DNA from 4 places in the Desulfitobacterium sp. LBE genome. Region 1 is predicted to be linked to each of the others. Evidence: riboswitches for the same ligand, from Rfam matches in the RefSeq annotation. Region 1 holds a riboswitch; each other region holds the start of a gene.
The links. A riboswitch is a leader RNA that binds a small molecule or an ion and turns the genes downstream of it on or off. The one in region 1 is predicted to bind molybdenum cofactor.
Positions count from the first base shown of each region.

Region 2: it holds a riboswitch for molybdenum cofactor, as region 1 does, so the genes downstream of both, DESLBE_RS18025 (iron ABC transporter permease) here and DESLBE_RS07705 (Crp/Fnr family transcriptional regulator) in region 1, are expected to answer to the same signal.
Region 3: it holds a riboswitch for molybdenum cofactor, as region 1 does, so the genes downstream of both, DESLBE_RS08775 (keratin) here and DESLBE_RS07705 (Crp/Fnr family transcriptional regulator) in region 1, are expected to answer to the same signal.
Region 4: it holds a riboswitch for molybdenum cofactor, as region 1 does, so the genes downstream of both, moaA (GTP 3',8-cyclase MoaA) here and DESLBE_RS07705 (Crp/Fnr family transcriptional regulator) in region 1, are expected to answer to the same signal.

Region 1 is NZ_VLKD01000001.1:1,613,416-1,621,034, reverse strand. It holds gene DESLBE_RS07715 (MerR family transcriptional regulator) at 483-1,283, shown strand; gene DESLBE_RS07710 (GyrI-like domain-containing protein) at 1,285-1,926, shown strand; gene DESLBE_RS07705 (Crp/Fnr family transcriptional regulator) at 2,234-2,962, opposite strand; molybdenum cofactor riboswitch at 3,213-3,352, opposite strand; gene DESLBE_RS07700 (zinc ribbon domain-containing protein) at 4,052-4,279, shown strand; gene DESLBE_RS07695 (MFS transporter) at 4,308-5,774, shown strand; gene DESLBE_RS07690 (VOC family protein) at 5,782-6,336, shown strand; gene DESLBE_RS07685 (zinc-binding dehydrogenase) at 6,352-7,350, shown strand; gene DESLBE_RS07680 (molybdopterin-dependent oxidoreductase) at 7,440-7,619, shown strand, end outside.
Region 2 is NZ_VLKD01000001.1:3,788,375-3,795,993, reverse strand. It holds gene DESLBE_RS18045 (molybdopterin molybdotransferase MoeA) at 1-998, opposite strand, end outside; gene DESLBE_RS18040 (ABC transporter substrate-binding protein) at 1,085-2,218, opposite strand; gene DESLBE_RS18035 (molybdopterin-binding protein) at 2,320-3,576, opposite strand; gene DESLBE_RS18030 (ABC transporter ATP-binding protein) at 3,593-4,384, opposite strand; gene DESLBE_RS18025 (iron ABC transporter permease) at 4,387-5,418, opposite strand; molybdenum cofactor riboswitch at 5,520-5,679, opposite strand; gene smpB (SsrA-binding protein SmpB) at 6,106-6,576, opposite strand; gene DESLBE_RS18015 (sodium-translocating pyrophosphatase) at 6,769-7,619, opposite strand, start outside.
Region 3 is NZ_VLKD01000001.1:1,837,694-1,845,312, reverse strand. It holds gene DESLBE_RS08780 (DUF3102 domain-containing protein) at 206-982, shown strand; gene DESLBE_RS08775 (keratin) at 1,112-2,650, opposite strand; molybdenum cofactor riboswitch at 2,738-2,870, opposite strand; gene DESLBE_RS08770 (uracil-DNA glycosylase) at 3,341-3,916, shown strand; gene DESLBE_RS08765 (alpha/beta fold hydrolase) at 3,870-4,856, opposite strand; gene DESLBE_RS08760 (helix-turn-helix transcriptional regulator) at 4,873-5,979, opposite strand; gene DESLBE_RS27255 (PEP-utilizing enzyme) at 6,194-7,009, opposite strand; gene DESLBE_RS08755 (PEP/pyruvate-binding domain-containing protein) at 7,034-7,619, opposite strand, start outside.
Region 4 is NZ_VLKD01000001.1:2,066,636-2,074,254, forward strand. It holds gene groES (co-chaperone GroES) at 1-263, opposite strand, end outside; gene DESLBE_RS09810 (NYN domain-containing protein) at 663-1,487, opposite strand; gene DESLBE_RS09815 (MogA/MoaB family molybdenum cofactor biosynthesis protein) at 1,613-2,113, opposite strand; gene DESLBE_RS09820 (MOSC domain-containing protein) at 2,113-2,547, opposite strand; gene moaC (cyclic pyranopterin monophosphate synthase MoaC) at 2,591-3,082, opposite strand; gene moaA (GTP 3',8-cyclase MoaA) at 3,085-4,056, opposite strand; molybdenum cofactor riboswitch at 4,129-4,255, opposite strand; gene DESLBE_RS09835 (molybdenum cofactor guanylyltransferase) at 4,455-5,078, opposite strand; gene fdhF (formate dehydrogenase subunit alpha) at 5,293-7,619, opposite strand, start outside.

The DNA of each region.
Region 1 (7,619 bases):
GACATTATGCTGACCCCAGCCGATCTTGATTAATTCCTTATTGAAATCAGTTTGCTATAAGCGTTGCCCATAATGATGTTCTGAAACAAGGACAATAAATAACGGTGTCCTATGGGGTGCAGAGGGGAGTAATATTCCAGAACCTGACTGATGTAGGGAGCGAAATGGTCCAGGAGCAGAAGATCACTGTCCCGAAAGGGGCGGTTATGATGATGAAAAAATCGCTTTTGGCAAGAAGAATTTGGAGGAATTGCTGGAGCAAATATAAGCATCCTCTTTCACTATAATAGTGGGGTGAGGATGCTTTTTTTATGTGCAGCGGGATGCTATAATCAGGCTGAATTCAGGCGATAGAAGACAAAAATATACCGGATGAAATAGATATTAGAGTCCATTTGGTAAGCCTGAGAAGGCCGGGAAAGATATTTCCTTGACTTTCCTGTGCGGAGGACAGTTTATAATCATGGCATGGAGGTGAATTCATGTATAAGATCAGTGATTTTTCGAAAATTACCAAACTGACGGTCAAGGCTCTGCGCTATTACGATGAGGAAGGAATTTTAACGCCGTCCCATCGTGATGAAAACAACTCGTACAGATACTATGATGATCATGATTTTAGCAAAGCCCAATTTATTGTTTTGTTAAAATCCCTGGATTTCTCCATTGCCGAGATCAAGGAGATTTTGGCCAACGGTGACAGGGAAGCGGACCTGTCCTACTATCTGGCCGAAAAGAAGCAGCAGATTTTAGATAATATAGCCAAGGAAAATGCGCTGATCCAAAAGATGAATCTCCATATTCAATCCCCAAAAAAGGAGGAAAGAACTATGGAATATCCAATTGAAATCAAGGAGTTTCAGCCCGTAACCGTTGCATCCATCCGTTATCAAGGGAGTTATCGCGATGTCGGCACCTATATCGGAACCCTTTATAAGGCGGTCAAAAACAATGGAGCCGGTGCCCCATTTAACCTGTACTACGACGCTGAATATAAGGAAGAGGCGGATATTGAAATCTGCCTGCCAACAAAAAAGCTGATTCAGAACCCCAGAGTAACCGCCAAAACCTTGGGGGCAGTTAAAGCTCTGTGCACAATTCATAAGGGTGGGTATGACTCCCTGAATTTAGCCTACAAAGCGTTGCTGGATTATGCTCACCGGAATCATTTAAAATGCCTGACCCCCTCCCGGGAGGTTTACCTTAAAGGGCCGGGCCTGATTTTCAGGGGCAATGAAAACAATTATCTGACGGAAATCATCATTCCGATTGAGGAGGCTTAAAATGGCCGGTGAAAAATTGGATTACAAAAAAGCCTATAAAGATCTCTATCTGCCCAAATCCAAGCCTATGCTGATTGAGGTGCCGCCCATGAATTTTATCATGGTAGACGGTCAAGGGGACCCCAATCCGGAAGGGGGAGAATACCAGCAGGCTGTGGAACTGCTTTATGCCATCACCTATACCATTAAAATGAGTAAATTGAGCGGCAGCCGGCCCGCCGGGTATATCGAATATGTGGTTCCCCCTTTAGAGGGACTATGGTGGTGTCGGGGCTCAGCTTTTGATCTGCAGGATCGTGAATCCTGGCTTTGGACGTCAATGATCCGGCAGCCGGAATTTGTTACTGAGGAGGTTTTTCAGTGGGCAGCGGCGGAATGCCAGCGAAAAAAACCCGGGCTTGATGTTGCCAAAGTCAGGTTTGAGAAATTCAGCGAAGGCTTATGTGTGCAGATGATGCATCTCGGGCCTTTTGCGGATGAGCCGGCCTCCCTTGAGAGAATGAAGGCTTTCATGGAGCAGAATGAACTGGTGGATATGACCGGTGCTGAACGCAAGCATCATGAAATCTATCTGTCCGACCCCCGCAAAACCTCCCCGGAAAAGTTGAAAACCGTGCTGAGACATCCTGTGGCAAAAGCTTGAGGCAGGTTCTCTTCCTTCAATACAATAACTTCTTGCTGCTAAGCCTGTTCCAAATACGAATGCGTATCCGGGGCGGGCTTTCTTCCATTAGTTCACCTCGAAATATGGCATACTATTAAGAATTCTTATTCTCTCATTGTATCCGACTGGTTAAAAAATAGAGCGCAAGGAACTCGAAAAGGGATTTTAAGGGATCTGCAAGGGAAAGCACAAGGGGGACGCTGTGAAATTTTCGCGGCGTCCCCCTTTATAAGTAAAATATTAGAAAATGTTGCCGGTGGCTTAATTATGTCATGGAGGGATTAGCTCACTGGACCAAAGGAAGGTAGGAAAGGGTGTTATGTTTACTTACATCAAAAGTGCTGAAGAAATCCAATTCATTGTTCAGCCATATCTTTCCGTATCCGAGTTCTATCAAGCCCTGGCTTTGCAATTTCTTCAGACCAAGGGTCACGGATGGCCGGTCGGCATTCACAATTTCAGCCAGATCCTCATGGGTGATATTCAAGGGGATCCTATTCCAACTTTTTCCCTGAACCGTATTAAGAACCATGAGGGCCCGCTGAACCCGGTCATAAACCTTATTCGTATTCATAATCCACTGCTGCCGCATAAAGGCATTGGAAATCAGGTCGTTTGCCAAAATAATCTTTTCTAACAGTGATTTATCATTGTTTAAATAAAGTTTAAGCCCTGCAAAGGGAATTTTGCATACTTTCATTTTTGTGAGCGTTTGAACATGATAAGAGACAAAAAAACTGCTTTTCGAAGGAACGATCGAGCCAAATGCATACTCTTTCCCTAAAAGAGCCAGGTTTAATTGTTCTTCCACACGGGTATCGTCATACATGATCCCCATATTCATTATCCCTATCCCGCTGATAATAATATAAGCATTCTGATCTTTTGCTTCTTCGTAGATAATCTGGCCTTTTTTGAAGGTTTCGGTTTTTTGCGGATACGTATTCTGTAAACCTGGATTCTGACAGTAAGACGAAAATAAACAGGAATGATTAATCGAACATTGATTATTCATTGATATTCTCCCTCCATGTTTAAAAATCATCAAAAGTCTTAGCTGGACAGATTGATTTTATTTAAACTGCAAGACAGATACGTATATTTGTATGATAAAAGCCGATATGCTTGGAGCAAGACAATCCGTTGGTTTTAAGAGAAATAATTATGCTTTGCGGTTCAATATAAAAGTTTATGCATATAAAACTCCCCCTTTTCAGCAATCAAAAAAGAAGACAGACCAATAATTAGGCTAAGCATTTTCGCCAACCTTTGCCAGTCAGTCTCCTTTCCAATGCGGGAGGTATAAAAGTTTCCTTTTATGCCCTGTGGGTTTGAAACCCAGGTTAATAATCCGTAGATTTCGGTGATTCCGGTAGGATTATTAACTTCAGAGATTTTTTTACACGCGATATTTGTTTTTAATATCTTTATTGTACCATACCTCACGGGCAGTCCAAGAAATTATTTTTCAGAATCGTCATTCTCCTTTGATTTTTATTGAGATCTATCATTAATTATAAAGCAGCTGACAAATCAATTCTGTTGGAATTAAAACAATTGGTAATCAATCTTCTTAAAAGATTAACCTGAACGGGCTCTCCGGAGCCTGTATTTTTATGTATCCCCCTTATTCATGATCAGGGATAGGTATGATCGGAAGCAAGCCGGTATCAGTCCCGGAATCGTGGCAAAATGCAATCTCATTACCTTTTGGAAATATTGGCAATTGTACGAACTACAACTGAATTGATGGAGAAAGCTTGCTAATATTTTAGTTAAGACAGGTCGGTCTTTCATAAGGTGGTTTCTTAAGAAGGGAGGGATGGGGAAGATAAAAAGTCCTGATCATCTGACATCCGGATTTTGAAACTGGATCTTGAAGGAAGAGATCTCGGGATGAATGCAAAAAAGCACCGGCTTTGGTCTGGGACACGATGGTTGTTCAAGAATTGAAACCCCTTCATATGCTGGCATGTTAAGGTTATCACAAGTAATGCTATTCATGGGATTTGGCAGTGCCCCCGGCAAATGACCGAAAGGGTGAATCGCCAAAAGCCAACAACAATGAAGAATCTGCGATTCATGAAAAGAGGTGTATTTGCTTATGTGTTTTCGCCCCCCTAATGTTTCCAAACCGACGCGATGCGCCTGCGGCACACTGAATCCGCCGAATGCCCCAAAATGCCGCAAGTGCGGCACCCCGCTCGCGGCTGAGATCGAGACCTTTATCTGTCCGCGCTGCGGCACTCAGACCCCGGTGACGGAAACGGCCTGCAAAAATTGCGGCCTGACTGCGGAGGAAGCCGCGGCCTACATGAACCCGGACGAGTGATCCAACTTACCTGAAAAGGGGGATAAAAATGATCAATCCTTTTCAAGCGGCGCCCAACTCGAAAAAAATCATGACTTTAGCCGGTATTTATATCGCTCTCCTGGGCCAGATTTTTGTCTCCGCCGGCCTCTCTGTGATCTTGCCGGCAGCGGCAAAGGACATCGGCGGTGAAACGCTCTATCCGCTCGCCTCGACCATCAGCGGTCTGATCAGCATTGCAGCCATGCCGCTCTTTGGTTACTATGGCGCCAAGAATCCGGCCATCAAGCGTATCCTGGTTGCCTTCGGCGTCTTTGTCGGCGCCTTGGTGTCATTCGGTCGCGCTATAGCGCCGAACATGGAATTCATCGTTATTGTCAGTATCTTCTGGGGTCTGGTCAGCGCCGGCATCTATGTTCTCGGTTTCTCGCTGATCCGTGACATGTACGAGACGGAGAAAGCGGGCTTATATCTCGGCTTGACGGGCACGATGATGAGCGTGTCCATGCTCATCGGTCCGACGCTGACCGGTATTCTGATCCAGACCCTCAGTTGGCGCGCCGCCTGCCATGTGGTTTGGCCGATACTGACCCTGGCCGCCGTCCTTATTTTCTTCGGGGTTAACGTCACCAAGGAGGAAGCGGCGCCTTTGGCCGTACCCTCTATGAAAAAGGTTGACCTGGTCGGCGCCTTCGGTTTCGTTCTCTTTCTCGGCGGCATTATTTTATCGCTCTCACTGGGACCGAAGTCCAGCAGACCTTCCGCTATTGAGATGCCCTTCGGCAGCCTGGGCAATAATATCATGATCGTCCTGGCCATCATCGGCCTCATCATCCTGATCGCGATGGTCAAAACGAAAGGGGACGATGCTATCCTGCCGGCACGGGTCCTGAAAGACCGCAACACACTATGCCTTACCCTGATCAATTTGTTCACCAATTTTTCTAATATGGCTGTATTTTTCTTTATTCCCACCTATGTTATCTATGTCATGGGGAAGGAAGCGGTCTGGGGTGGTCTGGCTACTACGTTTTACAGTGTGCTCGGGCTTTTCCTGGCGCCGGTCTTCGGGCGTATGATCGCTAAAGCCCGCAATGCCCGTACGGTGCTGAATATGGGTCTAATCGTCCGTATTGTCATCACGCTGGTTCTGCTCTTTGCCCTCACGCCGACGACCTCCTTGGTCACCCTTTATATTATCATGTTCATCACCGGTTTCTATGGCGCCCAGAATGCTGCCTTCGTCTCGGCAGCACCCCAGGTGCAGCTGGCGCCGCAGATTCGCGTCCAGGGTAATGCCGTGTTCCAGCTGGCACAAAACCTGGGCGGCGGTATCGGCATGGCGGTCTATACGATGATCATCGGTATGAAGGGTCCCGCCGACGGGCTGCCTGTGGCCTTTATGATCGCGGTAGGCACTGCTGTCGCCGCTCTCGTCATCACCCAGTTCCTGGTGCCGCTGAAGGAAACAATTCAGACGCCGAAAGAGATGGCACTGAAGTCGGCAGGCGGCTGATGATTAAATGCTGATGATTAAAGAAGATGATTATAGAAAGGAGATCTTTATGGAAACGATTCTCAACAAATACGCCACCAATCAGATTTCCTACTACGTGGAGAACCTGGAAGCAGCGGCCAGAGCCCATTCGGCGCTCTTTGGCTCAGGACCGTTCTTCTATATGGACCCGATGACCAACAAAAATGTAAACTATCGCGGAAAAAAAATCGATCTGACCATGCAGACCGCTTTCGGTCAGTTTGGCGGCCTGCAGATCGAACTTGTCCAGATCTTAAGCGAGCCTAATCCTTACGCTGAGTTAGGGCACTACGGATTCCATCATTTTTCCAACTGGGTGGAAGACTTCGAAGGCGCTCTGCGGGAGTTCGCCGATGCCGGCTTTGAGCCCTTGTTCACCATGCAGTCGGGCGCCGGTCTTCAGGTAGCTTATATGGACTGCAAGGAAAAATGGGGACATTATGTGGAGATTCACGCGCCCAGTGTCAAACCCTTCTGGGAGATGATCCAAAAGGCGTCGCTGGACTGGGATGGCAAAGACGTCTGGCGCAAGCTGGGTTGAAAGGAGTTGTAAGTCATGGCTACCATGAGAGCGGGGATTTATAAAGGTAAGTTGCAGGCAGAGGTCGTGGATATGCCAAAGCCTGAAATCGGACCCAATGATGTTCTGGTCAAGACCGTCCGTTCCTCGATCTGCGGGTCGGACGTAGGAGGAGTCGGCGTCGAGGCGGGTATACAGTTCGGGCATGAGACTGCCGGTTACGTGGCCGGGATCGGCAAGGAGGTCAAAGGCTTCAAGGAGGGCGACCGGGTTTGGATCAACCCCATGAATGCCATGCCCAAGTACAAAACCTGTATGCTGGGCGGCTTTTCCGAGTACATCCGGGTGCCGGACGCCAAGCTGAATTATAACCTGTTCTTGCTGCCCGATACGATCTCTTGGGACGAGGCATCACTCATTGAACCCTTTGGGGTGGGCACCCGCGGCAAGAACAGACCGGGTGCCAGGACGGGTGACCATGTGGTGGTCTACGGCGCGGGCTCCATCGGCCTGTTCTGTATCAGCGGGCTTATTGCCCAGGGCATCAAGCCCGTTGTCGTCGATATCGCCCTCAGCGACTATAAGAGAGCCTTGCTGGAGAAGATGGGTGCGGTGATCTGTCCTCTCAATGAGGATAAGTTCGAGTTTTTGAAGGGACATTTTGGCGAGCTGCCCCAGCGCCAGAGTGGCATGGCTATCGATGTGGATATCGTGGTGGATTGCGCGGGGGCACCCAACATCATTGAGGACTTCTTTAAGCTTTGCAAGCCCAATGCCCGGCTCTCCGTTGTGGGTGTGAATATGCGTCCGCAGGAAGTGAATCTGGCGCGGCTGATGAGCGCCGAGGTCGTCATGATGGGGTCCAGCGGTTACGACCTTTCGGATATTGAGGAAGTCATCGACAACCTGGCCAATAAGCGGACCTTTGTCACCGACATCATCACCCACCATTTTTCCCTGGAACAGCTTAATGAGGCCCTGAACATGGCAGCCGACCGCGAAAAGTCCATTAAGGTCGTCGTGGACATGGCGTAAACAACGTTATTGGAAAGGGGGTGACGAACTCAGAGCGTGAGGGAAAGAAAGAGGAAAAACCAACTGCATATCAGAGAAAGGAGACCTTCATGAAAGAGTCAAAGGAGAACGTAAAGACCATCATCCGGGGCATCGCGTCGGGCGGTACCGGCGGCGATCCCGTGGCGGTGGATTCCAAGGACGGCAGGATTGTGCGCATCCGGCCCATGCGCTGGGATGACAAGTATACCATGGAGGAGTTGGCACCAAGTCTGTGGGAGCTTGAGGTG
Region 2 (7,619 bases), 2.2 Mb from region 1:
AGGGGAGGAAGAAACCGTTCCGTCATGATAATCGCCGCATGGGGAGGGCCGGGAATACCGAGCACCGGCTTGCCTTCCGCACAGGCCAGCACCAGATTCTTGCCGCCGGGACTGATGCCGGCACCATGGCACAAAACCGTTCCCAGCTTGCGCAGCGCTTTTACGGTAAAGTCGCCATAATTCTGTTCCCCCCGGCCAACGCCGCCGATCACAACAAGAATATCGCACTGTTTAAGCTCACGCTCCACAGCTGCTTCGATTTCAGCTTCCGAATCGGGAACGATCGGGGCGACAAAAGCTTCGGCTCCACATTGGCGAGCCATGGCTTGAATAAAGATACTATCGCAGTCAATGTTCTCGCCAGGTTGGGGACGGCTTCCCGGACTGCACAGCTCATTGCCGATGGCCACAATCGAGATGCGGGGCCTGGGTTTGACCGGGATCTGAGTTATTCCGGCATACTGCAGCATGGCCAGGTGGGAAGGTGTAAGCTTTTCCCCTGCTTCGCTGATCTTTTCCCCTTCCGCCACGGAAGAGCCTTGCGGCTGGACGCTTTGGTATTGGATAGGCAGGGCAAGCAGAACTGCCGTGTTGTCTTTGCTTATGCGGCACTGTTCGGCATGGAGCAGAGTATCAAACCCGGAAGGAATGACGCTGCCCATGGGGCAGTGTATAAACTCATCGGCAGCAAGGGCCCGTTCTCCCCGCTCCCACTTCCGGGAACAGTTTTCCCAATCGACGGCAATGCCGTCATGCATCGCACAGGTTGCCTCCGGAATGTTGAAAGTAGCAAACATGGGCTCAGCTGTGACACGATCCAATGCCCCGGCAAGGGGGATGATTTCACTGTCCACAGACTGGCCGCCGATGGCCAGGAGCAGTTCAGCAATTGCCGCTTCAGGGGACAGGACTGAGAGCTCCTTTTGCTCACACTCATTGGAACAGTTATGGCATCCCTGAACACACATCTGAGGAGGCACTACTATACCTTTTTGCATTTTAACATCATTCCCTTTCACACAAGCGGCTGGTCTGAAGCCGAAACGCCCCGCGGCCCAAGGGCCGGGGGCGTACTTCAAGAAATTTATTTAGAAAGACCTGTTGTCTTGGCCCCGGCAAAGTTAGGCGCCATCACCGCCCAGTCGGCATCAGTCATGGTATAGCCCAGGAATTGCCGATAGAACTCCTCAGCATATTTCTTAACATCCATGTCTGCAAATACCTCAGGATACATCATCTTGGCCATCAACAGAACTCCTTGGGCAAATTCAATATCGCCGGACCATTGAACGATGCCCATCGGCATGATATAGCAGTCTCCATTTTTCACGGCAGTAAGATTTTTGTAGCGCTCATCCTTTTTCCAGTTGTTGTAGAACTGGGCCATTTCTTCTCCATAAGGGCTGGTTACGATCTGCTGGAAAATAAAATCGGGGTTCCATTTAACAATCTCTTCCGGATCGACCTTAGTGTAGTATTGATTGATACCTTCTGTGGCCAGCTTACCGCCGGCCAGGACTACGCCATAACCTAAGGAAATGTTTTCGCAGAACACTTCATCCATCGTCGTACGAACCACTAAAGCCGTCTTGCGGTCAGCTTCAGGAATGGTGGCAACCCGTTTTTCAATTTCAGCCAGCAGATCATTCTGCCACTTGTAGTAAGCGTCTGCCACGTCCTTTGTCCCCGTTACATCTGCCATGGCGTTGATTTCAGCCTGGGCAACGGCCAGAACGGATTTCGCATCAGGAGGGGTAACCCCGTCGACATAAACAGGCATGTTTAAATCCTGCATTTTCTTATTGGCATCGGCAGCCTGTTCAGGAGAAATAATGATGTCGACGTTTGCGCTGAGAAGCTCCTCAACATTGACATCATTAAATGAGCCATAGTTGGCAATATCCTTGATCTGGGGGAAAGCTTGCCTTAGCCAGGTGTAACGGCCCGTGTCCGCCATGACGGTGACTTTGTCGAGCTGACCGAGCAGGGCAAGGGAACCAAAAGCCCCTTTCCACGAAGTAACGGCTATCTTATTCACCTGGGCAGGAATGGTTACGGTGTTGCCTGCCATGTCAATGATTTCACGGGTAAAGGCTTCGGCAGGGGCAGAAGGTTCCGCAGGAGCGGCAGTTTTCGTGCCGGAACATCCTGCGAGAGACCCGAGCAGTAAAGCAGCGGCAAGCAATAAAGCGACGTTCTTTCTCATCTTCTTTAACATGTTTAATCTCCTCTTTGTTGAAATTTTATATGTTAAGCAATATGTTCCCCTAAAAATAACACATTGCAAAACTACCGTTGAGGCATAGTCCGGCACTCTTCTTATTCTTTTTTAAGCTGCCGGGAGAGCTGTCTTTCGCTATAAAGCAACTCCACCTCTACAGGAGAACCTTTAGGATACTCCATTCCCCGCCGGTAACGGGCAATGCCTTCAGCCCGGGCAAAGGTCTCGATGTTGTCTCCCATACGGACGGGATTTGCGATATAGCGTCCATCGTCTGAACTGAGACGGACACGGGGAAAAAAGTCACTTGTCCTTTTAGCGGAAATATCAACTCCCGCCTCGGCGGTAATAACAGGCCGTTCATAGCAGGGAATATCCAAAAACAGCTCCATAATCGGCGGAATAAGCTCCTCCGTCACCAAGATAGCGGCGTGGGGAGGACCAGGAATTCCGATAACAGGCTTGTTGTCGATGACACCAAGTAGAGCTGCTTTGCCACCCGGGCCGAAGGATAGGCCATGAACAAGAACCGAGCCTAAATCCTCGACAGCAGCCCGGGAAAAATCGCGGTAACCTTCTCCACCCAGGCCAACGCCGCCGATAAGCACCACCATATCACAAGCGGTTAGTTCGGATTGGACAGCACCTTTCAAGGCCGCCATATCGTCTTGGACAGGGGGCCTCAGCCTGGCTGTACCGCCGCATAAACGGATCACAGACTCCACCAGTATGCCGTCTGCTTCCGGGTACTGCCCTGGGGCAGGTGTTATTCCCGGAAGGGTAAGGTCGCTTCCCACCGGAATGATGGCTGCGGTCGGCCTGCAATATACAGAAACCTGTTCGATCCCGCTGTAGCGGAGAATCACCAGATGGCGCGGCTCCAGAAGAAAGCCTTTTCCCAAAACCAACTCGCCTTTGCGAATGCTGGAAGCGCGGCGGATGATGCCTTCCCCTTTTTCGGATAGGCCCAGCAGCCGGACACTGCCATCACTTTGAAAGGAACAGAGTTCGTAGGCCAGCACCGTATCAAAAGGCTCAGGGATAACATTGCCCATCCCTACGATCTGAAAGCGGTCAGGCGCAAGAAGGGCGGAGACTGAAGCACCCGCCTCTTCACGAACTATGGCAATCCCATCATGGGTTGCATAATCTGCAACGGGAGAATCCCAGACCGCCAGGACATCCTGGGCTATGACCCGGTGCAGGGCCTCGGCAAGCGAAATCTGTTCCACGCCGAGGGAAAAATCAGCCGCCAAAGCGAGCTTGGCTAAAGCGTCTTTTTTGGTCGCTGCCGAAGTATTCTGCCGGTGGCAGCGGCTTTGGCAAGCGCTGCAGGGATGATCGCATGTTTGCAAAGCAATCGTTCCTCCTTTAGGTGATCGAAATGCAGGCCTTGATTTCAGACCCGGTGGTGTTGGAGATAATTCCGGTGGCAATGATTTTGGTTTCCACCCGGTACAGATCGCGCAACGTCTGCTCGGAAATAACTTCAGCAGGAGCACCCATGGCATAGATCCCGCCATTTTTGAGCATCAGGACCTTGTGTGAGTAAAGGAAAGCATGATCCGGAAAATGAGAAGACATAATAATGCCCAGACCTTGTTGGGAGAGCTGATGGACCTGATTCAGAACCAGCTGCTGATTGCCAAAGTCCAAAGCGGTGGTTGGCTCATCCATGATCAGCAGCTGGGGCTGCTGAGTAAGAGCCCGGGCGATCAATACGAGTTGCTTTTCGCCCCCGGACAGCTCCAGATACCGCTTGTTGACCAGATACTGAATACCGAGACGTTCCACAACGGATTCGGCAATCTCTTCATCCTCCTTCTTGGGGGAAGACATCATGCCGAGATGGGCAGCGCGCCCCATCAGGATGACATCCATGACCGAATAGGAAAAAGGGGGGTTCGTCGATTGAGGGACATAGCCGATCTTTTGCGCGATTTTGGCCCGGGACCAGCGCAGGATGTTTTCACCGTCGATACTGAGGGTACCGCCAAGGATTGGGATCAAAGCCAGCATCGACTTAAACAGGGTAGATTTCCCGACACCGTTTGCGCCCAGCAGGCAAAGAACTTCTCCGTCTGTCAGGGTGAAGTTAATATCCCTGAGAACCGGTTTGTGCGCAGAATAACCGCAAACACCGTCCTTTAATGCAAAGAGCATGTCTAGCCCTCCCTTCCGTACATCATAAGACCGATAAAAAACGGAGCGCCGATGATCGCGGTGAGCACGCCCAGGGGGATCTCCACGGCAGTGAGGGATCTCGCCACATTATCCACCAGGAGAAGAAAGACACCGCCACCCATGACCGTTGCCGGAATAAGCACCTTGTTATCCGGTCCCACCAACCTTCTCATCAAATGGGGAATGACGAGGCCCACCCAGCCGATCAAGCCGCCGATGGAAATCGAAGCCGCTGTTAATAATGTCGAGCAGACGATCACAAGACGGCGCAGCTGCTTTGTCTCGATGCCGAGAGTCTTGGCTTCATCATCGCCCATGGATAAAACATTGAGCCGCCACCGTACCAAAAAGAGGGGTATGGCGCCAATCAGCATGAGGATGATGGCCCACTTGATATTAGTAAGAGTGATATTGGAAAGGCTCCCCATCAGCCAATAGGTAATGGCGGGCAGTTTGTCCCTCGGATCGGCGAGAAACTTGATCAAAGAGACAATGGCGCTGGCCAGGGAGGAGATAAAGATGCCTGAGAGGACAAGAGACAGAGAAGGGTCCCGCTTGATGCGTGTGCCTACCAGGCAGGCTAAGGCCACCGCTCCCAAGGCGAAAACAAAAGCAAACAGCTGAATATAAAAATAGCCAAGACCGCTGAAGATAGCGATGGCCGCTCCCAATGACGCTCCGGCGGAAGCACCGAGAATATCCGGCGCAACCAGCGGATTTTTGAACACTGTCTGGTAGCATGCGCCGGACAGAGCCAAAGCTGCACCGATCAGAACCGCGGCCATAATACGCGGGAAGCGGATAAAGAGAACCACCGTTTCATGGTTTTGGGGCCAGGTTGCTTCAATCGGAAAAACCGCCGAGAGCATGATTAAAACAGTCTCCTTGAAGGGAATGCCCTCGAAGCGCCCAATGTTGAATGAGACCAAAAAAACGATAATCAGCATAGCAGCTAAAATCATCAGTCTAAGATGTGCCGCCCGTATTTTTTTTTGCCGCTCTGAATTGACCATAAACTTTCCTCCAAAATCAAATCAAAAATCTCTAAATAAAAAGGCCGTATCTCCCGTCTCGAAAGATACAGCCGCAACAACACCTATCAGCAATGATAGATGCACAAGTCTTGTGTTCTCCTTCTCAACGTGGAAGGCGGCATCGTTTCCAATACCACCCCGTGAACCTGCATCGCGCTGCCAAGGCGCGCAGCGATACTGTTCAGGCCTGAAAACCGTAAACTAAGGGATAGGTCGGCAGGCTCGGATACTCATATAAAATTATGGTCATCATTATATCACTAATAAATAGCTAATTCTATAAAAAAATATTAACATTTATTAATTTTTATTAGTTTATATCATTTTAAATTAGTTTTGATTAGTTTATATTCCATTGATATTTATTCCTTTTATTGTTTGTTATTAGTTTTTGTTAGTCTCTATCAGCTTTCAGCAATTGGCCTTTTCCCGATATTACCAATTCTCCTGGCGAGTAAATTTAAGAAATTCGAAACCACCTAAAATCAAAAACAAAAATATGAGCCTGTCTCAGAAAGATAGTGTGAAATAACAAAAGAGGGCACCGGCAGAGAAGTGCGAATGTATGATCTTCTGAAGAAACGGACATAGTTCGGGAGGAAATGTGGGATGAACATCAAAAAGACTCCCCTATGCGTTGTAAGCCGCATTGAGAAGTCTTTTTGATCAATATCCTTTGCCCTGATCCCGGAAGTGCCGTTCAATCTCACGTTTAGCATCCCGTTCGGCAATATCCTGGCGTTTATCGTAGTTCTTTTTCCCCCGGCAGACCCCGAGTTCGATCTTAGCCAGGCCACGCTTAAGATAAATCTTGGTGGGAATCAGGGTCAGGCCCTGTTGCTGCACTTTCCCGACCAGCTTGATGATCTCGGAGCGGTTAAGGAGGAGTTTGCGCTTGCGCAGGGGATCATGATTAAAACGGTTCCCCTGCTCATAGGGGCTGATGTGCAGCTGATAAAGCCAGACTTCACCGTTTTCGATCCGGGCATAGCTGTCCTTGAGATTGACACGCCCGTTGCGAATGGATTTGATCTCGGTTCCGGTGAGGATAACTCCGGCTTCCAGCTTCTCTTCCACAAAATAATCATGATAGGCTTTTCGATTGTCAGAGATGACTTTTATCCCTTCAGATGCCACAAAGCTCCTCCTCTCTATGAGTTATCACGTACAGTGTAAACTTTCAGATCCTCAGTATAACATAGACTTTCGCCTTTTTCCAGCAGAGGCCGCCGTCCGGCCCAGTCTCTCTTCCCCCACAGCCTTCCTGCCCGGCTCAGTGCAAAAAAGAAGCAGGGGAACTTACTCCCCTGCTTCCCAGCCTAAGTCGTTTTAAATTAAGAGCGGCGCGATAATCAGAGAAATCGTACCCATAACCTTAATCAAGGCGTTTAAGGACGGACCGGCCGTATCCTTGAAGGGGTCCCCTACAGTGTCCCCGATGACAGCTGCAGCATGGGTGGGGGTTCCTTTACCGCCGAGATTTCCGGCTTCAACATACTTCTTGGCATTGTCCCAGGCTCCACCGGCGTTAGCCATGAAGATGGCCATGAGCAATCCGGAAACTGTTCCACCGGCCAGCATTCCACCTAAAGCATCCTTACCGAGTAAAAATCCTACCAGGATCGGAGAGCCGATGGCTAAGAGTCCAGGAACAATCATTTGACGAATAGCAGCTTTAGTGGAGATATCCACGCAAGCACGATAATCCGGTTTAGCCTTTCCTTCCATAAGACCAGGAATCTCACGGAATTGACGGCGGACCTCACCAATCATTTCGAAAGCAGCTTTACCTACAGCTTCCATAGCAAAAGCAGAGAAGAGGAAGGGCAGCGCAGCTCCGATGAAGAGACCGATAATCGTGGTGGGTACCAGGATGTCGATTCGATCCAGATGAGCAAGCTCAGAGTAAGCATTAAAGAGAGCTAAAGCTGTCAAGGCCGCGGAACCGATGGCGAATCCTTTCGCCACCGCAGCAGTGGTGTTCCCTACAGAGTCCAGTTTATCCGTGGTCTTGCGGACACTGGGATCCAGATCAGCCATCTCTGCGATACCGCCGGCATTATCGGCAACAGGTCCAAAGGAGTCGATGGCTACAACCATACCGGCAGTAGAAAGCATGGCCATAGCAGCCATAGCAATACCAAAGATACCGGCTGCTGCAAAAGAAACATAAGTAGCAA
Region 3 (7,619 bases), 220 kb from region 1:
GGACAGCCTAATATTTACGGCACGAAATCCTCCTAAGCCTAATTGATGAAGCTCAAGGGAACTGTCCGAGAAGAATGTCAATCCTGTATCATGGTTACAGGTCAATTGAATAAGGTTGCTTCTGATGTACACACACCTGTCTGGAGGCCGGCATATTCTATAACGTAGTATGAAAAAGACATGCCGGATAAGGATGGGTCATAATATGAGTGATATACTATCTGCCCGGACGCCTGGGCAAATCGCGTCCGAGATTAACCTTATTAAGGAACAAAGCGGTCAAATGCTGCTGGTCAACGCCGTCGAGATTGGGCGGCGGCTGACGGAGGCCAAGGAACTGGTACCTCATGGGGAGTGGATCAACTGGCTTAAGGAGTCAGTCAGTTATTCCCGCAGCACGGCGGCCAGACTGATGAAAACCTACCGGGAATACGGTCACCAACTCGCCTCACCCGATGGGGAAGACAGTGCAAATGTTGCAGCGCTGCATCATTTGGGCTATATGCAGGGACTCATCCTCTTTGGCGTCCCGGATGAAGAGCGGGAGCAATTTATGGCAGACAACGAGGTGGAAACCATGTCTGTCCGCGAATTGGAGCAGACCGTCAAAGAAAGGAAGCAGACGCCAGAGGAAAATGACCAAAACAGCGAAGCCAGGCAACAAGAGTTGGCAAGGACCGCGGAACCAATTCCAGTCATAACGAGAGTCATCAAGCCGAAACCGGTGCGGCCTGCCGAAAGTGTTCATCCCGACAGCGAGAGGTATGATGCCCAATACGCTATGCACCGTGATAACATCCTCAACAATTACGGAGAGCTGCTGAAAACCCTCGTCGCCCTGGACAGAACAGACCCGGTGAAGAAGGAAAGAAATAGAAAAGAGGCCTTGAAGATCGCCACCAACATGGCAACGACGCTGAAAGAGTATCCGCCCAGGATTAAGACGAATTTGAAGATTCATGGGAACACGACGCCTCCTTAATGCAAAACAGTTCGAGTCCTATTATCTCCACAGTAAAGGAAAGACGGTATGAGACCTGAACATTTTGATGAAATGTACAGATTCATACCGTCTTTTTATGCTCAAACCGAGAACAGGATTAAAAATCCCCTAATGAGCTGCTAATCGCTTATTTAATTCTTCAGCTATTTCAAATTCGACTAAATCCATATTTGTTCTACCAATATAACCGGCCGGAATATCATTGGCTCTTATGAAATCGACGGTTTTATAATAGGTTTTGTGACTCATATAGCTTGAATAGAAGAGAACGAAATCCACCTCTCCATAACTTCTCAGTTCAATCTTGTCATTAAAGCCATCTGCCGTAAGGATGGTGGGGAATTTAGCCTCCAAACGTTTCCGCCAACTTGGGGTCCCGCCGATGATTAAGAGCTTCTTGTTGGCGATAAACCTCGATAGATCCAAGGAGGTATCTGTAGGTGAATAGTCGTTTTTAAGATCGATGAAAAACTCCCGAAGCTGAAAAAGTTCCTCTCTATTTTTCATTTCCGCATCCAGGTTTATTTTAAGTCTATCGATCTCCTTATTTAACTCATTGATTTGTGCTTCATAAAATCTGCTTTGCTCTGATAAGGCATTTTTCAGTTTAAGCTCATGCGTTTCAATCTCGCTTTTCAGTTTGTGCGCCTGGATTTCAACAGTGTCCTTTGCCAATGATGCAGTATCCAGCTTTTCCTTAAGAGCTTTTAATTCGGAATAGAGGGCATCTTCATCACTATAAGTAAGATAAAGCTCCCTCGCTCTTAAGTATTCATTAAGCAGCATTTTCATAATATATCCGGCACCGAAGGATTGCACAACTTGAGTTTCATCAAATTCCGCTTTTCCTGTAGTTTTTATAAAGGCCAGCATAACTTTATCCAAATCATCCTGGTTAACCTTGGGTGCAATGAAATCAAGATCTAATTTATCTATGATCAGGAGATTGCGCAAACAACTTACCATAGTTTTTAAATCTTTATGGTTACTATAAAGAATATCTGAAGAGTTTTTTATTGTTCCAAGTTCATCCTTGACGATCTGTTTTACCTGGGCTAATCTGGTTTCTCTTTTTAATTCATTTTGAATATCCGTATTGATAGGGTTAATGTTAATAAACAAACTCGCCGCATTAAAGGCATTTTCGACTACTTGCAGGTTGATTATATTTTCATTTAATTGTTTCATAGTGTAAAAAAATAAAACAATCAGGGTTTCTGTTACCTTGAGGTTTTTGCTGGTGTCTTCTATGGCTGATAATTTCTTTCTAAATCCATCGTAATTATTATTTTGAGCGTAAACATAGATATCTTTGTAATGCTTCTTGATCAGCCGTAAGATCTTCACTTTGATCAGCTCGGACTGTTCAGCGCTTAGCAAAATACCTAAAGTTTTTTTAGCATAAATTTCTTGTTCCAGGTCGCCGCTGCTCAGCAAAACATGATTATATCCTGAAAATTCTTTAGTGCTTTCAAAAAACATTAATTTGTTCTGATTATAGATTGCAGCTACATCTTTTCGCATTTCCTTATTTAAAGACAATCCGACAGAAACAATGGCCATGAAATATTCTTCAGCATCATTGAGGTTTATATCATAGTTCTCCGCAAAAAATTCCATGACTTGTTTCATTTTTATACTTGCCAATGAAATTCACCACCTAACAGTTTTAAAATTTAAAAAAAATAATGGCTCCGCCAATAGAAAGCGGAGCCATAACTGATTTCATACACAGTTGGCTTTAATCCACCTCCTTTTCAAACGTGAAGGCATACCCGTTTCCAAGTATACCCCGAGGGCCTGGGCCCTGTCCGGTGTCCATAGAATTGCTCTTTAGGTTCATTCCGGCTCGGAGATCTTTTTCAGTTTTTAATCTAAATTTACTGTCAAAACCAGCACAATTGACTGGTATCCGATTAGCTCGGGAACATGCAGCTTAATGGTGATGTTTGTTTTATTTGCTTGTGTTAGTGTTGGTGAGAGGATGAAGTTTGTGAACGTCGCTATTGAACTGACATAAACATGATTTACATTCTTCCAATGATATTATACTGCATAACGTTTATATTTATCAATGGTTTTGTTTGGTTTTGGGAGAAAACGGTTTATTTTTTCCTAATAACACCATGCATCGATGCAAGCTGACGAAGCAAATTTCATGCGTAATGGGTCGCAAAAGTGCAGGGAAGGAAATGGGTATGGGTAATGAGTGATAGGTAATATGTAATGGGTGGTAATGCGATCATGAAATATATCGCAAATTATGGACAATATAACCATTAAAGCGATAGCTAAATAGTTGGTCCTAATAATCCCAGCAGGGTTAGGAGAGTTAATATGGATTCGTGTTTTGAACCGGTGATTTGGCCGGAAGATAAATTGCCCAAAGAAGCCGTCGCTTATAGGGAATGTGAAGTCTGCACGGAAAAAGCGCGGATCATTTGGGGAGAGGGTAATCCCAAGGCGCCTGTTGTTATAATTTTAGATAATCCAGGCGCCCGTGAAGACAAAGATGGCCATGAATATGTCTGCGGCACAAGGCAAACGTTGCAGACAGCTTTGCATCAAGCTGATTTGACGCCGGATGACATTTATATAACGTATCTTTTAAAATGCCGGCCCCTTCGCCGATACAATAAAGAAGAAGCCAGGGCCTTCAGTAAATCATTTCTGATCCAACAAATTAAAACCATACAGCCGCAATTGCTGGTTTGTCTGGGAGATACCGTTGTTCAGGCGATGTTTGATGACCAGGAGGCCCACGTAAAGAATCTGCGAGGATCATGGCATGTTATACTGGGATACCCCTGCATCGTCTCCTACCATCCCTTGGCAGTAAGGAGACGGCCCAATCTGGCACGTCAGTTTAGAGAGGATTGGGATATGCTGAGGCAGCGCTTATCAGGTTGTTGAAGATGCGAGATTGATCATACCTTGCTATCCACTCTGCGATATCCGCTAAAACCTCTGCAGACACTTTTTGCGGGACTTTGTACTCTTTTTTGAAATCCTTGACCCTGCCGTAAACCGACTTCATAAACAGGTGGTTCAGTCCGGAGTAGAGCTTGAAAGAGACATTGGGCTTACCGATGCAGATTTGCTGATAGAGAGCGAAATCCTTTTCTGCGGTGACTTGAAAATCCTTGTCGCCCTGCAAAATCAGCACGGGCTTTTCCGTCCTGGCAAGGTAATCGGCAGCAGGATGGGCGTCCATCTCCTTGAAATACCATGCGTAGGTTTTGCCAAAAACCTTCACCTGCTTGGCTTCTTCTTCACTCATGCCGGCGATGGCGGTGAATTTGGCTTTGAGCTTTGCGATTTGCTTATTGGCGATCCAGTGCAGCAACTTTGGCAATTGGCCCAGCATATCCTCGTTTTGACTCAATAAAATGTCGCTAAAAAGGCGCGGTGAGCCTGCGCAGATGATCATACCCGCGAAATCGCCGCCCTCAGCGTCAATGCGCGGTGCGAGCATCCCGCCGAGGCTGTGACCCAAAATATACACCTGGCCGGGGTCAATTCTGTTGTCATTTTTAAGCACTTTGGCGGCGAGGATGGCGTCCTCGATGGTGTCGCTTTTCACAGTTACAGCGCTGGGGCCTGCTTTCAGCAGCTGTTTTCCGTAAACCTTTGTGCGCTTGTCATAGCGAAGTACGGCGATTCCTTTATTGGACAGCCCTTCGGCAATATCGCGGAACGGCTTATTGGCGCCGATGCTTTCATCCCTATCCGCAGGGCCGGAGCCGTGCACCAGAACCACAGCCGGAACTCTTGCCGAACAATGATCCGGCAAGGACAAAATTCCCTGCAAAGGGTATGGTGTTTCTCTGCCAATGATTACTTCTTCATCCATGTCCATAACCTCCATGTTACCTTCCTATAAATCTCTCCATTTTTTGGACGAGCCGCCGGTAGCCAGGGTCATCCTGCAGCGAAGCGAAGGCTGGATTCATCAGTACATCCCGCAGCATGCTTTCCTTGATCACCTGCTCACTACGGGGGGCGGCTGCACCGCAATCCTTCAGCCACGGGTCAATCAGATCAAAGAAGGCATCCCCATGGAGCTCGAAGGGAAAGAATGCTCCCACACAGGTATCCACATAGTTGCCAAGCAGTTCAATAGCTTTGGCGTGGGAATTGTTCGCACAATACATACGGGCGCCCAGTGCGTAAAGCAGGATGACATTGTTGGGGTTCAGCTGTTTCATATTAAAAATTTGTGCCAGATCTGAGGCCCTCAAAAAGGCTTCTTCCGCTTTTTCAAAATGGTCCGTAGCCATTTGCAGGACGTTCAGCAGCCCTTGAAAGGCCACCATTACATACTGATATAGCTCTGTCTGCAAGGTTTCTTTGGCTTTGCCGATGTTGCCCATAACCTGATAGGCCTGTGCGATTAACATACCCTCCGGCAGCATGGGACGGATTCCTTCCCCAAGTAAATCCAGAACCTGCTGTGGCCTTTGCAGAGCCAGACAGCAAAGGGCCTGATATGAAACCGCTTCTTTGGCCAGCTGAACATCGCCGCTTTCTGCCTGAATCCGCTCACATAGCGTCACGGTTTCGTTCAGGAGGACCTCTTGGCGCTCCTGTGTTCCCGCCAACATGAAGTGATTTGTGTACAGCTTGACCAGTTGCACAAGGAGCGGGAAACAGGAGTAATATTTTTTGATGAGGGCAGCACACTCCGCGATCACATCTTCAAAAGGCCGACTAGCAAAATCGGCGGCTAACCGGGTGTAGAGCTTGGCGATGTCCGAGCGCTCCATTTGCGGAGAATAGCTCATCAACTCGTCGATGCTGATGTTAAAATAGGCAGCAAGCAGTGGGAGGAATGTGATGTCGGGATAGCTTTGCCCCGTTTCCCACTTAGAAACAGATGCTTTGGAAACACCGATATAGGCTGCAAGTTCATCCTGGGTGATTCCTTTTTCCCTGCGTTTGGCCACAAGGACCGACGCCAGATTGATTTCTTTCATCAATGTCACCTCCACTTATAGTATAAGGTTTACAAAGTCAACCTTAAAGCAACTTGTAGTTGACTTTTCAGGGAAAAATCAACTACAGGGAAACAGTATACTATTTTAAAACACAGTTCTCCATGTAGGATGAACTGTGTTTTAAAATAGTATACTGGGATTCAAAAATACAATGTATCAAGGAAAATAGTTAGGTGCTCATGGATCATCACTGCTATGACTCGGGATAGACGGCACCTTTTTTACCATCCACCGTGATGGTTTGTCCATCCCTGAAGATTTTGGTGGCGTTCTTCACCCCCAGCACCGCAGGTATGCCGTACTCCCTGGCGACGATTGCCCCATGGCTCAGGAGCCCGCCATGTTCAGTGACTACCGCGCTGGCGATAGAGAACAAGGGAGTCCAGGCCGGATCGGTATTTTCCGCAACCAGGATATCTCCGGCCTGAAATCGTGAGAAATCGGCGGGAGAACAAATGATTTTGACCTGGCCGCGCACCTGCCCCGGACTCCCGGCCACACCTTGAAGAGCTGAGCCCTGCCCGCTGTTTGCTGAGGGGACAGAAGATGCTTGCCTGGCTGTTGCTGCATCCCCGCTTAATTTAGGCCAGCCCTTAAATAAGGATGGCAGATCATCAAGGGCAACCCGGGGGGCCGATTTCCTTCTGTTGATCTTCTCATAGCCCTGGCTCCAGGCCAGCTGGTGGGACAGCAATCCTTCGATCTCTGCCAATGTTAAATAATAGATATCCCGCGGGTCAAGCAAATATCCTTGTGCTGTAAGCCTTTCCCCAAGGGTGACCACAGCTTTTTTGATTAAGGAGAAGGGCATGGTGACGTAAAAATGGCGGTTGTCTCGCAGAAGCATATAGGACTGGGTGGATTTAAGCAGTTTAGCGAAGATCTCCCTCTGTACAAAGTTCAGTTTGCTGCGAACCAAGACTTCAGTTTCTTCCCGTTCTTGTTGCTTTTGCTGCTCCCTTTCTTCCGGATTAATCCGTTTGTCGGCGGTAAGGCTGCCTTTCACCATGGCTAATACGATCCCCGGGTTCTCTCACCAGAAGTCTTCGGCGATATCCATGTTGACATTGAGATGCCCATAGTCCCCCAGAAAATCAGTCAATTGGGCTTGAAAAGCTTTCCCCTCTGCAGAATCAGCCAACCTGCTTAAAAATTCGGGAATAGTGCTCTGTGCCAATAATTCCCGCAAATAGGGCGATGAGGCAATGGTCTCAGTCAACTCCCATAGTTTGTTGTTGGTCCGGACGGTCAGATTATCGGGCAGGCCTGAGACCAGCTTGGAGCTTAAGGTCAAATCCTTGTCTCCCAGCCACTTTTTCATGAAACCGGTCAGCATGTTGTAGAGAGCCTCGGTCACCGATAAGCTGGGCAGCTGAAGCTGAAAGAACTGTTTGGCCAGCTCCAGGTTGTTGTTAATATAATCCAGAAGTTCCGGCGTAGTCAGACCAGTGACATCGGTCTTTTTATACTTGTCTATCTTATCCAGATAACCGGGCAGCATGGCATAAAAGTCTTTGGCCAAAGATTTGATAAGTTTGTTCCCGGCTTTTATGGACCCGATGGTGAGGGTAAGCTCCTGGAACCAGGCCCGCTTGGGTGCGAACTGCTGCCAATCCGGG
Region 4 (7,619 bases), 450 kb from region 1:
TCAGTTTCCTTAAGAATAAGATACTCTTGACCATCATACTTTACTTCAGTACCGGCATATTTGGAATAAATCACGCGGTCACCCACTTTAACATCCAGGACGATGCGCTCTCCTTTTTCCATTTTTCCAGGTCCTACTGCAACGACTTCACCTTCTTGAGGCTTTTCTTTAGCCGTATCCGGCATGATGATTCCGCTTTTTGTCTTTTCTTCCATGGGGAGTGCTTTAATGACTACCCGATCACCTAGAGGCTTAATGTTCATTGAAGAAAGTCCCTCCTTAAGAACTCAAATATTATTTTGATATTGTTAGCACTCATTCCTATTGAGTGCTAACATCATACTATAATAATATGCAAGGTGGATGAAGAAATCAAATCCTGTCATTTGCATTTTTAAGAGATTTACAAGCGAAAACCTTCTATTTTCTCCTTATATCTTCCCCTTATTGCATCACTCTTAAATTGACAGAATCTCATAGCTTCGACTTGCATTCACTAAGCAATATATTGACCAGTCCCCGGGGGGTTTATTCATCCTTTGGACAAAAAATCATCACGGCATCTAAGAAGAAGGGATATCCAGCCCTCCCGGCCAGATACCCCTTCTTCTCATTCTTTTATTACCCTATGCCGTGCCTGCTCAATTTTACACGGCAAACCATCAATGAGTTCTTAATTTCTCATAGCGTTTGCGAATCTCTTCGATTGCGGAACCCAGAACAACTTGAACCATAGAATGGTCAAGATTCAAAAGATAGACCTTGGTTTTACCGATCTTTAAACTGGAATCGGCATATTCTTGTTCAAGAAGAATCCCCTCTCTTAATGCGTAGCGAATAAGCTCTTTCACTTGGGATATGGTAACTCCCAGATGATCCGACAGGGCGAGCCTCGCTTTGGTGGAAGCAATATACGTCATGCTTAGCTGAAGCTGAGCTATGATTGAGATTGCTTGTTCAAGATCCTTTTCAGGCTCATATTCCTGCGGTCGCTCCTGAGGGAGAAACTCACCGAAAAAGTCCCCGGAATCACTGAAGGCTTGAAGTTCGTGGTGCATGCTTCCCTTCACGCCGATAACTTTAACATCTTTTCCCCAGGCCCTTACTTTGCGAAGTAAAGGCAAAAAATCTCCATCCCCAGTTAGAAGAAGAAACACATCAAAGGTTGCGGTACGGGTGAGCAAGATCTCCTGCGCTTCCAATATGAGCTCCACATCCGCCGCATTTCGCCTTAATCCTGTACTGGCAAAATTGTTTTTTCCGTACACATGGCGTGTATATACATGAATCTTCTCAAAAGAAGTCTGGGCACGCCAGAATTCTTCCCGATCGAAATTAGCATAGAGATAAATAGCAGATAGAACATAGTCGTTTTTCTTGGCATACAGTTGAATGGATTCCATAAGGATTTCCGGAGTTAATTCATAACCTTGTTCAAAGAGTCCAGTCCATATATTTTCATAATCAATAAAAGCAATCGCCTTCAAAACAATGTCACCCCATTTCCACTTTCCCTTACTATAGAGTACGCAGGAAAAGGACAGGAGTGACAAGCAAAAAAATTTTTATATTGAATTGAACCTAAAAAATCTCAAAAACACGCTGAAGATGCCTATTGATGAACAGGCACAGCACACTCGCTGGCCTCCCCTTTGAGGATCTGAATTCCATGGGGCAAAGCAGGGACAAGGGCTGCCCAACACTCCTTACAGGCCTTAGGCGAACCCGGCATATTGATGATTAGAGTCTGCTTGCGCAAGGCCGCTACTGCCCGGCTTAACATAGCCTTCGGAGTAATTTTGTAGCTTTCATAACGCATCACTTCAGCAATCCCGGGGACCATACGATCCGCAATAGCAATCGTCGCCTCCGGGGTAACATCACGCAAGGAGAAACCCGTGCCACCTGTGGTCAGAATGAGATCTAAGCCCTCTTCATCGGCCCACTTTTTCATAGTTTGGGCCAAAAGCTCCTGATCATCCGGAAGAATGGTATAGAGAACGACCTCGCCGTCAATCTCTTTCACCAGTTCCTTGAGAACAGCACCGGAAAGATCCTCTCTTTGCCCCTGAGATCCTTTATCACTGGCGGTTATAACCCCAACCCTCAGCATTACTCCATCACCTCAACACTATCTCCCACATTAATAGAGCCGCCTTCCAGAACACGGATGAAGATCCCTTCCTTGGGCATAACACAGTCCCCCGCTTGATAATAAATAGCACATCGGGTGTGACATTCTTTGCCGATCTGTGTCACTTCGCCCACGCCGGTTTCACCTATCTTTAATTTTGTGCCCAGGGGCAGGCTCACCAGATCGATTCCTTCAGTGGTTAAATTCTCGGCAAAATCTCCCGGTCCTACATCAAGTCCCATATCCTGCATCTTCTTGATGCTTTCCATCGCCAGCAAGCTTACCTGACGATGCCAATCCCCGCCATGAGCATCTCCTTCGATACCAAAATCAACCTTCAGTACTCCCTCCCCTACATTTTTTTTCCGCATCCCTTTTTTCTCACTTGTACAAACTGCGATAATCTTCGCCATCATCATTCCTCCTAATTTATTTTAAATCATTCGAATTTATCTATTAAGTTGTGCCCTTTAAGTGATCTTCGCGAATAAAATGCCCGCTCTTGCCGCCGGTTTTTTCCATAAGCCGGATATCGCCGATGACCATGGTCTTGTCGATAGCCTTGCACATATCATAAATAGTTAAGGCAGCAACACTGACAGCCGTAAGCGCTTCCATCTCAACCCCGGTTTTACCCGTGACTTTGACAATTCCTTCGATTTCTATGGTTCCGGGAGGGACAATTTCGAAATTCAGCTTTGCTCCGGTAATAGCCAGAGGGTGACACATAGGAATCACATTTGAAGTTTGTTTGGCTGCCATGATTCCCGCGACCTGGGCCACCGCCAACACATCCCCTTTGGCAATCTGTCCTGAGCGAATCCTCTCCAAAGTCTCCGCCTGCATTTCCACCTTACCCCGGGCCGTAGCCACCCGGGTCGTCTCCGCCTTATCCGAGACATCCACCATACGTGCCCGGCCTTCTTCATCAAAATGTGTCAGTTCCATAATTATCCTCCAATCTGGGACATAATCCGTTGATCCTGCCAGGCCTGATCATTCATATGATGTTCAGCCGGCTTATTCCAAATCGCCTGGGCAAAAACATCCCTGACCTCGTCATCACTCTTGTTGGAGCGAAGCACTGCACGAAAATCCACTTCTTTGGAACTGTGTAAGCACAGGCGCAGCTTCCCGTCAGGCGTCAGGCGAATTCGATTGCAAGTGCTGCAGAAATGCTTGCTGATAGCGCTGATAAAGCCCACACTGCCCTTAAAACCCTCTGAAGTGATATATTCCGCAGGACCTCCTCCTTGAATATCGTGAGTGGCTTTAAGGCCTTCTAAACCCAGTATCGCTTTCATCTCATCGATAGATACAAAATCACTGCGTTTATCCGAGCTGATCCCGATAGGCATCAATTCGATAAAGCGAACATGAAGTGGATAGTCACGAGCTAATTCCATAAAACGGGGCAGCTCATGGCTATTGAAATCACGAACCACCACCACATTGAGTTTAACCGGATGCAGCCCTACTTCGAGAGAGCGGTGTATTCCCTGAAAGACTTTCTTAATATCCCCACCACGGGTAAGTTCCCGGAACCTATCTTCATTGAAAGTATCCAGGCTTATATTGACCCGATTAACTCCCGCCTTTTTCAGATCTTCCGCCATGTCCGCAAGAAGTATCCCATTGGTGGTCAGCATCAAATCTTCCACTCCTGGAATTTGCGAGGCATTCTGCAAAAATTCCAGAACTCCGGCCCTGATTAAGGGTTCCCCGCCGGTGATGCGGAACCGTCTAAAGCCCAATGTGGTGCTAATCCGCATGACACGCAATATTTCCTCATAGGTTAAGATGCGCTCATGAGGAATCCATTGGACTCCTTCAGCGGGCATGCAATATTTACATCGTAAATTGCAGCGATCTGTAATGGAAATCCTCAGGTATTCGATCTGGCGCCGATATTGATCTTGCATAGATTCCCCTCACCTTCACGTTCATTATTCCACAAAATAAATAAGCCCCACGGTCTGTAAAACCGCGGAGCTCCCGCATACCCTACAGACTCCTTTCCAAATGGGAGGCATTACTGTTTCCAATAATACCCGGTGCAGAATGCACGACTGGTAAACCATAGCTAACTTTAGGTTTCCAGTTTCGGAGCACATAAACATATTCTATTTGCTCATTATTCCATGTTTCAAAATAATTATAGCAGAATGAATGTAACTACTTGTAGTATACACCATTTTGGAGATTGCCAAAAGAGTTCAAAGCAATAATATTTCTTAATCCTTATTAATATTTCTTAATATATTCCAGATAAATAACATTTTTTCCATTAAAAATAATAAAGAATGTTCTTTTTACAGCATTAAATACTATGACTATTGTGTTGCCGCAGCTCCAGGCACTCCTGAGGGGTATTCATATTGCTTAAAAAAAGATGTATTGCGGGAAAATCCCGGAAATCCTTCTCCCTTAGATAACGCACTCTGCTGTATTGCTGAACAAGTTTTGTCAGTTTAAGATGCTTTGCCTTTAAGCTCTCGGCAAGCAAGGGGAGGCAATTCTTGTGGTAAAAAGCATGAAGAGGGTGAACTACACCCTCAATCTCGGGGACTAAAATATCCTCGCCTTTAATTTCTTCAGCCATAAATCGAATCACCTCTGTATTCAAAAAAGGCATATCGCAAGCAGCAAAAAATGCATAATCATAACGGGCTTCCCGCAGGCATGCTTCCAGTCCACCTAATGGCCCATGATCCGGATAATTATCCTTGATCACCTTTACTCCATAGTCAGCGTAAAGCTCCGGATGATTGCTGCTAATCATCACTTCCGCAAAAACCGCATTGAAGACAGCTAAGCTGTGTTCGATAAGCGGTGCCCCATCCCATTCAATAAAAGCCTTGTTGCAACCCATGCGGGAACTTTTCCCACCGGCCAGAATAATCCCGGTCATCGGCAGAAGGGTTTGTCCATAATCAGCACCCATATCCTATGTCTCCCTTATCTCTATCAACGTTTAAGCTTTTGTCTTATATTGTAACACAGATAGCGAAAACATGCCTAGGGTGGAGCTCTAGAAGGTTTTAACCATTGCTGCCTTTTTTCTGTAACAAAAAGAGAGTGCCCTACGCTATATACTGGATATAGCCAGGCACTCTCCTATTCTTATCCACTTCGAGGATAGGCCAACTGCGCTTAAATTACTTCAAAGCTTCCACACGCACACCACAGACCTTATATTCGTAGGTCTTGGTTACTTTATCATACGCCCCATTGGTTAAGACATTGGTCGGTGACTCCCTATAGTGCAGGGTCATAAAGAGCACCCCTGGCGGAACTCGTTTGGTTACCCAAACCTTGGTCACTACCTCACCGCGGCGGGAAACTACCTTGATTTTCTCACCATCCTGAATCCCCAATCGCCGGGCGTCCTTAGGATTAAGCTCAGCCAATTCCTCGGGGGCATGCTCATCCAGCGCCGCCGAGAAACGGGTGGAGATGTTATAATGCTGCAGCTTGCGACCCGTGGTCAGCAGGAATGGGTACTCTTCATCGGGCAGCTCATCCGGCAGTTGATGCTCAATCACCGTGAACACGCCTTTGCCGCGGGTAAATTTCCCTTGGTGCAGGAACTTCGTGCCCGGATGCTCGGCGTGGGGAACCGGCCATTGCAGGCCTTTTTTGCCCAGACGCTCATAGGTAACACCAGCAAACTGCGGTGCCAAGGAGGCAACCTCCAGCATGATCTCTGCAGGCGATGGGTAAGCCATCGAGTACCCCATCCGGTTGGCAAGCTCGCAAATGATTTCCCAGTCCGCCTTCGTATTGGCGATCGGCTTAATCGCCCGGTTAACCCGTTGTACCCGACGCTCGGTATTGGTGAAAGTACCGTCCTTTTCCGCAAAGCTGGCCCCCGGTAAAATAACATCGGCCAATTCGGCAGTCTCAGACATAAAGATGTTCTGAACAACCAGGAAGTCCAAGGCCTTCAGGCCTTTACGCACATGATTGGCATCGGCATCGGTCAGTACAGGATCTTCGCCCATGATATACATGGCCCGCAATTCCTTCTTGACCGCTGAATCAAACATATCCGGAATCATGAAGCCCTGATTGGGATTAAGGGAAACTCCCCAGGCCTCTTCAAACTTAGCCCGTGCCTCTGGGTTGGTAACACTCTGATAGCCGGGGTAAACATTGGGCAGAGCTCCCATGTCGCAAGCTCCCTGCACATTGTTCTGCCCCCGCAGCGGGTTGACCCCGGAGCTTTCTTTGCCGATATTTCCGGTCAGCATGGCCAGATTGGCCAGGGACATAACATTATCCGTACCACAAACATGTTCCGTGATTCCCAGGGTGTAGAAAATCTGAGCTCGCTCCACACTGGTGTAGAGACGGGCAGCTTCTGCCATCAGCTCCACGGGAACTCCAGTGATTTTGCTGACTTCTTCCGGCGGGAATTTCTTGAGATTTTCCCGGAGTTCCTGATAGCCTTCGGTTCGCTCCTCAATAAAGGCACGATCCTCCCAGCCGTTCTCGACAATGATGTTCATGATCCCGTTGATCAGGGCAATATCCGTACCTGGTTTCAATCTCATCCAGATATGAGCATCCCTGGCCAGTTCGATCTCCCGCGGATCAGCTACAATAAGCTTGGCTCCCCGGGCCAGAGCCTGCTTCATCTTGGTGCCGATAATCGGATGGGCTTCTGTAGTATTGGAACCAATCACAAACATGACTTCGGCATTAGGGATTTCGTTGATAGAATTAGTCATCGCTCCTGAACCAAATGAAGTGGCAAGACCTGCCACAGTGGGAGCGTGTCAGGTACGGGCGCAGTGATCAACATTATTGGTTCCGATCACTGCGCGCATAAATTTTTGCATCAGGTAATTTTCTTCATTGGTACAGCGGGCCGAACTGAGTGCCGCAAAAGAATCCGGTCCATAGTCCTCTTTAATCTGGGAGAACTTTGCGGCAATTAAATCAAGGGCTTCATCCCAGCCTGCCGGGACGAATTCTCCATCCTTTTTAATCAAGGGAGTGGTCAGGCGCTGAGGGCTGTGGATCAAATCCATGCCAAAACGGCCCTTGACACAAAGGGCTTTACCGTTCACCGGTGACTCCGGATTGGAGGTTACCCCGATCACTTTGCCATTGCTGACATTCAGGTCAAAATTACAGCCTGTGCCGCAGAAAGGGCAGGTGGTCTGTACTTTTTCGATGTTCCAGGCCCGAGCCTGGCCGACCATCTTTTTCTCCACCAAGGCTCCCACTGGGCAAACCGAAACACAGGAACCGCAGAAAACGCATTCCGATTCACTATAAGGAACATCAAAGGCCGGTCCCACCTGGGAGTCAAACCCCCGTTTAAAGAAATCCAACACACTTCGCCCCTGAATCTCTTCACAGGCCCGCACACATTTGCCGCAGAGAATGCATTTATTCGGATCTCTGAGAATAAAGGGGTTGCTGTCATCAAGGGGCAGCTCACGCCGTTCTCCCCGGTAATCTTCGCCAGTCACAC